One region of the Lentzea sp. CA-135723 genome, then DNA from elsewhere that is predicted to be linked to it. Evidence: riboswitches for the same ligand, from Rfam matches in the RefSeq annotation. Region 1 holds a riboswitch; each other region holds the start of a gene.

What was found. Region 1 has a riboswitch for S-adenosylmethionine ahead of ACQEU1_RS22975 (methionine ABC transporter ATP-binding protein). Riboswitches for the same ligand answer to the same signal wherever they lie in the genome.
Region 2: it holds a riboswitch for S-adenosylmethionine, as region 1 does, so the genes downstream of both, thrC (threonine synthase) here and ACQEU1_RS22975 (methionine ABC transporter ATP-binding protein) in region 1, are expected to answer to the same signal.
Region 3: it holds a riboswitch for S-adenosylmethionine, as region 1 does, so the genes downstream of both, ACQEU1_RS35655 (aminotransferase class V-fold PLP-dependent enzyme) here and ACQEU1_RS22975 (methionine ABC transporter ATP-binding protein) in region 1, are expected to answer to the same signal.

The regions. Positions count from the first base shown of each region.
Region 1 covers NZ_JBNJMK010000001.1:5,063,733-5,066,996, reverse strand. Annotated here, with positions in the region: gene rsmA (16S rRNA (adenine(1518)-N(6)/adenine(1519)-N(6))-dimethyltransferase RsmA) at 837-1,658, shown strand; SAM riboswitch class I at 1,747-1,840, shown strand; gene ACQEU1_RS22975 (methionine ABC transporter ATP-binding protein) at 2,056-3,054, shown strand; gene ACQEU1_RS22970 (methionine ABC transporter permease) at 3,078-3,264, shown strand, end outside.
Region 2 covers NZ_JBNJMK010000001.1:3,998,099-4,001,362, reverse strand. Annotated here, with positions in the region: gene ACQEU1_RS17775 (DNA internalization-related competence protein ComEC/Rec2) at 1-265, shown strand, start outside; gene thrC (threonine synthase) at 249-1,505, opposite strand; SAM riboswitch class I at 1,517-1,662, opposite strand; gene holA (DNA polymerase III subunit delta) at 1,741-2,718, shown strand; gene ACQEU1_RS17760 (hypothetical protein) at 2,722-3,264, opposite strand, start outside.
Region 3 covers NZ_JBNJMK010000001.1:7,595,202-7,598,465, forward strand. Annotated here, with positions in the region: gene ACQEU1_RS35645 (M28 family metallopeptidase) at 1-88, opposite strand, end outside; gene ACQEU1_RS35650 (potassium/proton antiporter) at 219-1,706, shown strand; SAM riboswitch class IV at 1,780-1,894, shown strand; gene ACQEU1_RS35655 (aminotransferase class V-fold PLP-dependent enzyme) at 1,930-3,261, shown strand.

The DNA.
Region 1 (3,264 bases):
GTAGGGCAGAGCGCGGGCCGGGCGAGGCAGGATGGGCTGGTGGGGCTGGGCCAGGCGGGACAAGACGGGCGGGCGAAGGCAAGGCGGGGTAGGACGGGCCGGAAGAAGGCAAGCGGGGCGGAGCGCGGGCCCGGCGAGGCAGTACGGGCGAAACGGGTTCGGGAAGCGAAGCTGGTGCGCGGGGCAAGGCGGAGCGCGCGGCGAGACCGAGCCAGGCGGGCGAGCGGGCAGGCTGGCGCAGGGGTCCCCTCGGGTTTGGAGTCCCCGCGACCCAACGTACTCAGCGGGTCTGACAGTCCGGCTGAGCGAGCGGCGAGGCAAGACGGCATCGGACAGGACGTGTCTCAGACAAGACGGCGTCGGGCGAGCCCGGTCTCAGGCGAGACGGGGCAAGGCGAGACGGGGTAAGGCGAGACGGGTCGAGGATGGCTATAGGGCTTGGCGAAGCCGGAGGCGAGCCCGACCGAGCGCAAGCTTCGCGATGGCGCAGCCGAGCTCGGCCAAGACCCAAGGCAATGCCGAAGGCGAGGCGTCCTTTCCTCGACGCGCCGTGCAAGCGGTATCGGTGACGTAGCCGCCCAACTCAGCCACGCACGCGAAGAGATTAGGGCTTGACTTTGGGTGCGAGGTGCTACCACTAGTGGCTCGGCCGGGCCTCTTTTCAGCCCGGCCTTTTCCGGTCCGACAAGCGCCTCGCAAGGGCCCCGAAGTCAAGCCCCAATCTCTATCGACGCGCCAGCGGCGATGACTCGACCACGCCCGTCGAGGTCTTTGCGCCCAACGCAACCACCGCCCCGAGGCGACGCAACGCGACCTGCGAGAATGCCCGGGTGAGCCTGCTGGGACCTGCCGAAGTCCGCCGCCTAGCCGCGGAACTGGACATCCGCCCGACCAAAAAACTGGGCCAGAACTTCGTGCACGACCCCAACACGGTCCGCAAGATCGTCGCAGCCGCCGACCTCGCCCAGGACGACGTCGTCCTGGAGGTGGGTCCGGGCCTGGGCTCCCTGACCCTCGCCCTGCTTCCCAGCGCGGCACAGGTCATCGCGGTGGAGATCGACCCGCCCCTGGCCGAGAGGCTCCCGCAGACCGTCCAGGAACTGGACCCGGAGAACGCCGCCAAACTCCACGTGGTCCTGAAGGACGCGCTGAAAGTCACCCAAGAAGACCTGCCGGCGCAACCCACCGCGATCGTCGCCAACCTGCCGTACAACGTCGCGGTCCCCGTCGTGCTGCACCTCCTGGCCGAACTCCCCAGCCTCCAAAAGGGTCTCGTCATGGTCCAGGCCGAGGTGGCCGACCGGATGGCCGCGAAGCCGGGCAACAAGATCTACGGCGTCCCCAGTGTGAAGCTCGCCTGGTACGCCGACGCCAGGAAGGCCGGCAGCATCGGCAAGAACGTCTTCTGGCCCGCCCCCAACGTCGACTCGGGCCTGGTTTCTTTCCGCAGGCACGAAAATCTACTATCCACAGTGGACCGGAAGAAGCTCTTCCAGATCGTCGACGCGGCCTTCGCTCAGCGCCGCAAGACGCTGCGATCGGCCCTGAAGGCGTGGTCGCCGAACGTCGACGAGATCCTCGCCAAGGCCGGTGTCGACCCGCAGCAGCGGGGCGAGCAGCTGTCGGTGATCGACTTCATCCGGATCGCCGAGGTCTAAGCCGGGGATCCTTCGGCCAACAGTGTGATCTGTCGAACGAATCGGATTCTGGCTTGCGCAACCGAACGTCCGTCCGGTTGACTGCTACTTGCCATCCGGAGCGACTGAGAGACCTGGCTCTACGACGTCGCAGCAACCACCCGCTGGATGCGGGCAGGTGCTAACGCCAGGACCGATGGAGGAGCACCATGGGTACCGTGCGAATGCTGACGCGCCGTCGAGTTGTCGACCAGTGCCGTCGCACCGCTTCTGCATGTCGTCGCCACCTCGTCTAAGGCGCCTTCTCAAAGTCCTTTGACGCGCACTCCCCAGCGAGTGGCGCACCCCTGAGCAGCACACCTCGACCGCGCACGTCCACATCGGACGGTGTGCCGTCGCGCGCAGCCGTGGAGCAGAAGTGATCACTGTCGAAAACCTCACCAAGTCCTTCCAGGGCGTCTCCGCCCTCAACGGCGTGACCCTCGACGTCGAGGCCGGCACCGTGCTCGGTGTCGTCGGCCCGAGCGGCGCCGGCAAGTCGACGCTCGCCCGGTGCGTCGCGCTGCTGGAGCGTCCCGACTCCGGGGCGATCCGCGTCGACGGCACCGACATCACCAGCCTCGACGGCAGTGCTCTCCGCGCCGCGCGCAGGCAGATCGGCGTTGTGCCGCAAGGGGATTCGCTCCTGCGCCAGCGGACGGCGGCCGGCAACATCGCGCTGCCGCTGGAGTCCGCGGGCGTGCCCGGACCGCAGCGGCGGACGCGCGTCGGCGAGCTGCTGGACCTCGTCGGGCTCACCGACAAGGCCGCCGCGTACCCCGACCAGCTGTCCGGCGGGCAGCGTCAGCGCATCGCCGTGGCGCGTGCCCTCGCCGCCAACCCCAGCGTTCTCCTCGCGGACGAGCCCACCAGCGCGCTCGACCCCGAGACGACCGGCTCCGTGCTGACCGTGCTCGACCGTGCGCGCGCTGAGCTCGGTGTGACCGTGCTCGTCGTCACGCACGACATGGGCGTGGTCCGGAAGATCTGCGACGACGTGGCCGTGCTGGAGCAGGGCAAGGTCGTCGAACACGGCAAGGTGCTCGACCTGGTCAACAACCCGGGCAGCCGCACGAGCAGCTCGCTGCTGCCCGCCGTGGACCTCAACCCGATCAACGAGAACGCCTACGACCGCGTCGCGGACGTCGTGCTCGTCGGGTTCGCCGCGGTCGGCGCGCTGCTGCCCGAGGCCGCGCACCGGTTCGGGGTCGAGCTCAACATCGTGGGCGGTGGCCTGACGCGCCTCGGCGAGACGCCGGTCGCGCGCTTCCGGCTCGGCCTGAACGGTGAGCGGTCCGACTCCGCGCTGGAGTGGATCGGCGAGGCCGGCGGCGCTGTGCAGAGGTCCCTGAAGGGGCCGCAGGGAGTAGCTGCGTGAGGTCTGCAACACCCTGGTCCGACGTGATCGCTTATCTCGTCGAGGCCACCGGAGAAACGCTGTACATGGTCGGCGTCTCCACGGTCATCGCAACACTGCTCGGCGTTCCCGTTGGTGTCTGGCTGCAGCTCACCGCCAAGGGTGGGCTGCGGCCGAACGCCGCGGTGCACAGGATCCTCAGCTTCGTCACCGACCTGGGCCGCTCGATGC
Region 2 (3,264 bases), 1.1 Mb from region 1:
CGGCCGAGCACGTGTTCGACGACGCGCTGCGGATCGCGCCGGACGTGTGGCACGACTACCACTACAACGCGTTGAAGGCGGAAGCCCCGTGGCCGCAACGGATCGTGGCGTGGCGGGCAGAGGTGACGCCGGTCGGGCCGCACGTGGTCGAAGGCCTGGACCGGTTCCCGCGCACGGGGTGGCTCAAGACGGACGCCATCTCCCTGTGAAGCGGGGAGATGGCGTCCGGGAGGAGGTGAGGCGCCGGGCTAGCCCAGGGCGTTGATGACGGCTTCCGCCGACGGCGGGACCGTCGCGCGCGGGCCGATCGTGTCGCCGAGGGCGTCGAGGGTCTTGAGGCCGTCGCCGGTGATGAGCAGCACGGTCTCGGCGTCGGGGTCGAGCTGGCCCGTCTCGATCAGCTTCTTCGCCGTCGCGACGGTCACGCCGCCGGCGGTCTCGGCGAAGATGCCCTCGGTGCGGGCGAGCAGCTTGATGCCCTCGACGACCTCTTCGTCGGTGACGTCCTCGATGGCGCCGTTGGTGCGGCGCACCGCGTCGAGCACGTACGGGCCGTCGGCCGGGGCGCCGATCGCCAGCGAGCGGGCGATGGTGTCCGGGCGGACCGGGCGGATGACGTCGTGGCCCGCCTTGAAGGCGGCGGAGATCGGGGAGCAGCCGGTGGCCTGCGCGCCGAACACCTTGTACGGCGAGGCTTCCACCAGGTCGAGCTGGCCGAGCTCGCGGAACGCCTTGTCGACCTTGGTGAGCTGCGAGCCGGACGCGATCGGCACGACGATCTGGTCGGGCAGGCGCCAGCCGAGCTGTTCGGCGACCTCGTAGCCGAGCGTCTTCGAGCCTTCCGCGTAGTACGGGCGGACGTTGACGTTCACGAACGCCCAGTCCTCGTTCTCCGCGGCGAGCTCCTGGGCGAGGCGGTTCACGTCGTCGTAGTTGCCGTCGACGGCGATCAGGGCGCCCTCGTACACCGCGCTCATGAGGATCTTGGCGCGTTCGAGGTTGGAGGGGACGAGGACCACGGACTTCCAGCCGGCCCGGGCGGCGGCCGCGGCGACGGCGTTCGCCAGGTTGCCGGTGGACGGGCAGGCCAGCACCTTGAAGCCGAGTTCGCGGGCCGCGGCGAGCGCGACGCCGACGACGCGGTCCTTGAAGGAGTGGGTGGGGTTGCCGGTGTCGTCCTTCACCCAGATCTTGCGGACGCCCAGGGCCTTGGCGAGGTTGTGCGCCTCGACCAGGCGGGTGCCGCCGGGATCGGTGTTCGGGTGCTGCTCCACAGTGGACGGAACGGGGAGGAGGCCGCGGTAGCGCCAGATGGACCTGGGGCCGGCCTCGATGTCCTCGCGCCGGATCTTCCCGAAGTCGTAGGCCACTTCCAGCGGCCCGAAACACTCGAGACAGGCGTACTCAGGAGCGAGAGGGGTTTCGTTTCCACACTCACGGCACAGCAGCGCGCGGGCCGGGCCGAGGTCGAACTGGGTGCTCGTGGGCACAGTGACAGCAGTCATCGCGAGGTATCTCCTCATCTTTCCCGCGAAATCGAACGGGTCGGAATTGGCACCGTGATCGTCTGCGCTCAGATGCGTCCACAGGTATGTGCACACAGCGCTGACGCCGGTTGCCGGGGCTTCTTCGGGCCGTTCCCTCTGCCCCTCTGGATGAGCGGTGTTCAGTTGTGGCCACCAAGCTACGGCACCAGTCCGTTGCTGAGCCACAAACGTCCACGATCCGGGACGTGGGAGGATGCGGAGCGTGAGCGCACCGGAGTCTCTGCAACTCATCGTCGGCGAAGAGGAGTTGCTGGTCGAACGGGCTGTTCGGGCGGCTTTGGACGCTGCCCGCGAGGTCGACTCGACCGCCGATCTGACCCGCGTCCAGGTGACTGATCTCACGGCTCCCGAGCTGGCCGAACTGGTGAGTCCGTCGCTGTTCGCGGAGGGGCGGGTGATCGTCCTGCTGAACGGGCAGGACATCAGCAAGGAGATCGCCGACATGGTGCTCTCCTACGTCAAGGCGCCCGCGGACGGCATCACGCTCGTCGTCGTGCACACCGGCGGTGGTCGCAGCAAGGCCGCCAAGGACCTGCCGGGACAGCTGAAGAAGGCCGGTGCCGCGGTCATCGAGTGCGCCAAGGTCACCAAGCCGGCCGAGCGCGAGGCGTTCGTGCGCAACGAGGTGCGGCGGGCGGGCGGCAAGATCGACCCGGAGGCCGTCGCCACGCTCATCGACGCCGTGGGCACGAACCTGCGCGAGCTCGCCGCGGCCGCGTCGCAGCTCGTGTCCGACACCGACGGCAAGGTGACGGTCGAGGAGATCCGCCGCTACCACCAGGGCAAGGCCGAGGTGACGGGGTTCGCCGTCGCGGAGAAGGCCGTCACGGGGGACCGGGCGGGCGCGATGGAGGCGTTGCGCTGGGCGATGCAGCTCGGTGTGCCGCACGTGCTGGTCGCGGACGCGCTGGCGGACGCGGTGCGCACGGTCGCGCGCGTGTCCGCGGTGGGCCGGGCCGATCCGTTCAGCCTCGCCGGCCCGCTCGGCATGCCGCCGTGGAAGATCAAGAAGGCGCAGGCGCAGGCCCGCGGCTGGGACCAGACGGGTCTCGCCGACGCGATGCAGGTGGTCGCGGGACTCAACGCCGACGTGAAGGGCGTGGCGGCCGACGCCGACTACGCGCTGGAGCGTGCCGTGCTCCGGATCGTGGCCGCCCACAGCCGCCGCTGACACTCACTTCTCGCGCGGGATGCCGATCAGGTACTGGGCGCCGGTGAAGCCGCGTTCGACGCCGATCGTCCAGTCGAACGTGCCGGTGCCGGTCAGGCCGTCGACCATCCGCCGCAGTTCCGCGCGCCCGTACATGCGCAGGAACGACACGACGCTGTCCCAGAACATCATGGACGGCAGCACCGGCACGACGTAGGTGAGCGCCAGCCGGAGCAGGTAGCGCGGCAGCGGGTTGCGCTGGAACGGCGCCGCGAGCAACACGGTCAGCGTCAGGAAGAACGGAAAGACCAGCACGTAGAGCCACGACCGTTTGGTGTCCACGACGACGATGGGCTGCCGGGTGTCGACGGCGTTCTGCAGCATGCGCGTGGCCAACGGCGGCGGGAAGTGGTGGAAGGCGCCGTAGATCGTCCGCGTGCCCTCGATGCGGCAGTCCGTGGCGTCGACGGACGACGAGACGTGGTCGACGGTGCAGCACGAGTCGGGCAGGCGACGCCGGTTCACCGAGGCCACGCGTTCGAAGGCGGGCACGTTCGGCACGAGGTC
Region 3 (3,264 bases), 2.5 Mb from region 1:
GCGCCGCCAGTGCCGCGGGCGCCGCCGCCTGCGCCGCCGTGGTTCCGGTCACCATCAAGGCGGCCGCCAGCGCGATCAGGATCCTCATGGTTCAACTCCGTGCAGGGTAGGGATTGAGCCACTGATCAACATGCTCCGCCGCGCATGGACTCGCTAGGGGCGAACGGTGGGAGTTGTTAACGCGTCCGGTTCGTCGGAATCGAGGGTGATCAACCAGAATGGTCCAGGTGGGTGACGTCACGGTCGTTCTGGGCATCGGCGCCGCCGTGCTGCTGATCTCGGTGATCGCGGTGCGCGTGTCGACGCGGCTCGGGCTGCCCTCGCTCCTGCTCTACCTCGGCATCGGCGTGCTGCTCGGCGAGTCCGTCGCGGGCATCAAGTTCGACGACGCCGACCTCACCCAGTCGCTCGGCATCGCGGCCCTCGTGCTGATCCTGACCGAGGGCGGCATCACGACCCGGTGGAACGCCGTCAGGTCGTCGCTGTGGCTCGGCGTCGCACTGTCCACAGTGGCCGTCGCGGTCAGCGTCGCGGTGACCGGGACGGCGCTGCACTTCCTGCTGGGCCTCGACTGGCGGATGGCGTTGCTGTGGGGCGCTGTGCTGTCGTCCACGGACGCGGCCGCCGTCTTCAGCGTGCTGCGCTCGTTAGGCGTTGGGGCACGGCTGACTGGCGCGCTCGAGCTGGAGTCCGGTCTCAACGACGCGCCCGTCTACATCGCCGTCGTGCTGCTGGCCTCGTCGGACCAGATCTCCTGGACCGCTCCGCTGCTGGTGCTCTACGAACTGGGCGCGGGCGCGGTGATCGGCGTCGCACTCGGGTTCCTCGGCGGCGCGGGGCTGAGACGCGCGGCGCTGCCGTCCACCGGTCTGTACCCGCTCGCCACGGTGGCGGTGTGCGTGCTGGCCTACACGGCGGGCGACCTCGTGCACGCCTCCGGCTTCCTCGCCACGTACGTCGCCGCGCTGGTCCTCGGCAACGCCCGCCTGCCGCACCGCGCCGACACCCTCTCGTTCGCCGAAGGCCTCGGCTGGCTCGCCCAGATCGGCCTCTTCGTGCTCCTCGGCCTCTACGCCTCCCCGCAACGGCTGCTCGACGTGCTGTTCCCCGCGCTGGTCGCGGGCGTGGTGCTGACGTTCGTGGCGCGGCCGCTGTCGGTGGTGCTGGCCTCGTTGCCGTTCAAGGTGCCGTGGCGGGAACAGGCGTTCCTCTCCTGGTCGGGGCTCAGAGGTGCCGTGCCGATCGTGTTCGCGCTGATCCCGTTGATCCAGGGCGTGGAAGGCGCGCGGCAACTGGTCGACGTGGTGTTCCTGCTGGTCATCGTGCTGACGATCGTGCAGGGCACGACGCTGCCGTTCCTCGCGCGACGGCTCGGCCTGGTGAAGGCGGGGGAGGCGCTGGAGGTCCAGGTCGACTCGTCCCCGCTCGACGAGCTCGGCGCGGAGCTGCTCCAGGTGCACATCCAGCGCGGCTCGAAGCTGCACGGCGTCTACATGTCCGAGCTGCGGCTGCCGAGCGGCGCCACGGTCAGCCTCGTGGTGCGCTCGGGGAAGAGTTTCACGCCACAGCCGACGACCAGGCTGCAGACCGACGACCAGTTGCTCATCGTCACCACCGAGGAGACGCGCGACGCCGCTGAGCGGCGCATACGTGCCGTCGACCGGGCCGGCCGCTACGCCAGGTGGAAGGGCGAGACCGGCGACTAGTCGGTCTCCGAGGCTTCTCACGATGTGATCGGGGTGTCGACGCGGCGGTCACCCTCCGCTAACGTCGTCGGCAGGTCATGAGAGCCAGCGTCAAGCCCAAGCTTGCTGGCCGGCAACCCTCCAACCGCGGTGGGGTGCCCTTGGTGAGGACCTGGTCCGGCGCGCAGGGCGCCGGTCAAGCGCGGGCCTCCACACGAAGGCCCCTGGCCTCGGAGGCAGCTCGATGACGCTCGCGATCACCCCCAGCACCACCACTGCGGTTCCGGCTGTCGTCGGCGCTGACCTGCGCGTTCCGCTGGTCACCGGAGAGCGCGTCACCTACGCCAACCTCGACCACGCGGCTTCGGCGCCCTGTCTGCAGGAGGTGCGCGACGCCGTCGACGAGCTGCTGCCCTGGTACGCCAGCGTGCACCGCGGCGCCGGGTTCGCCTCGCAGGTCTCGACCCGCGTGTACGAGCAGGCCCGCGACCGCATCCGCCGGTTCGTCGGGGCGCGTTCGTCCGACGCCGTCGTGTTCACCCGCAACACCACGGACTCGCTGAACCTGTTGGCGCGCAGCGTTCCCCGCAACACCGCCGTCGTCCTGTTCGACAGCGAGCACCACGCCGCGCTGCTCCCCTGGAGGGGTCCGCACGTCCAGCGCGTTCCTGCACCGTCTTCGTCCGGCGCCGCAGTTGTCGCGCTGGACCGGGCTCTTGCCGCCGCCCCGGTCGGCCCGAGGCTCGTGATCGTCACCGGGGCGTCCAACGTCACGGGGGAGCTGTGGCCGGTCGCCGAGCTCGCGAAGGTCGCCCGCCGCCACGGCGCGCGCATCGCGCTCGACGCGGCCCAGCTCGCCCCGCACCGCCCGATCGACGTGCGTGAGCTGGACGTCGACTACATCGCGTTCTCCGGCCACAAGATCTACGCCCCGTTCGGCGCCGGTGTGCTGGTCGGCCGCGCGGACTGGCTCCAGCAGGCCCAGCCGTACCTGGTCGGCGGCGGCGCCACGTCCAAGGTGACCGACCACGGCGACCGCCTCGGCGTGGCCTGGTCCGCGGTGCCCGAGCGGCACGAGGCCGGCAGCCCGAACGTCGTCGGCGTGCACGCCCTGGCCGCGGCCTGCGAGATCCTGTCGCGGCACTGGGAGCAGACCGTCGCGCACGAGCAGGAGCTGCTCGCCCGCCTGCGCGAGGGCCTGCGCACGATCCCCGGCTTCCGCGAGCTGAAGATCCTCGGCGACGCGGACAAGGTCGGGGTCGTGAGCTTCACGGTCTCCGGCTTCGACGCGGGCTTCCTCGCCGCCGCGCTGTCCGCCGAGTACGGCATCGGCGTGCGGGACGGAGCGTTCTGCGCGCACGTGATCGTGGGCCGCCTGGTCAAGCAGGTCGGCTCGCACGAGGAACGCGCCGTGCGGGCGTCGATCGGCCTCGGCACCACGGCCGAGCACGTCGACCGGCTGGTGGCCGCGTTGCGCGTGCTGGTCACCGAAGGCCCGAGGTGGAGCTACACCCAGCAGGACGGCCGCTGGGTGCCCGAGGACGACGGCCGAACCCTGCCGCCGTTCCTCGCGTAGTCC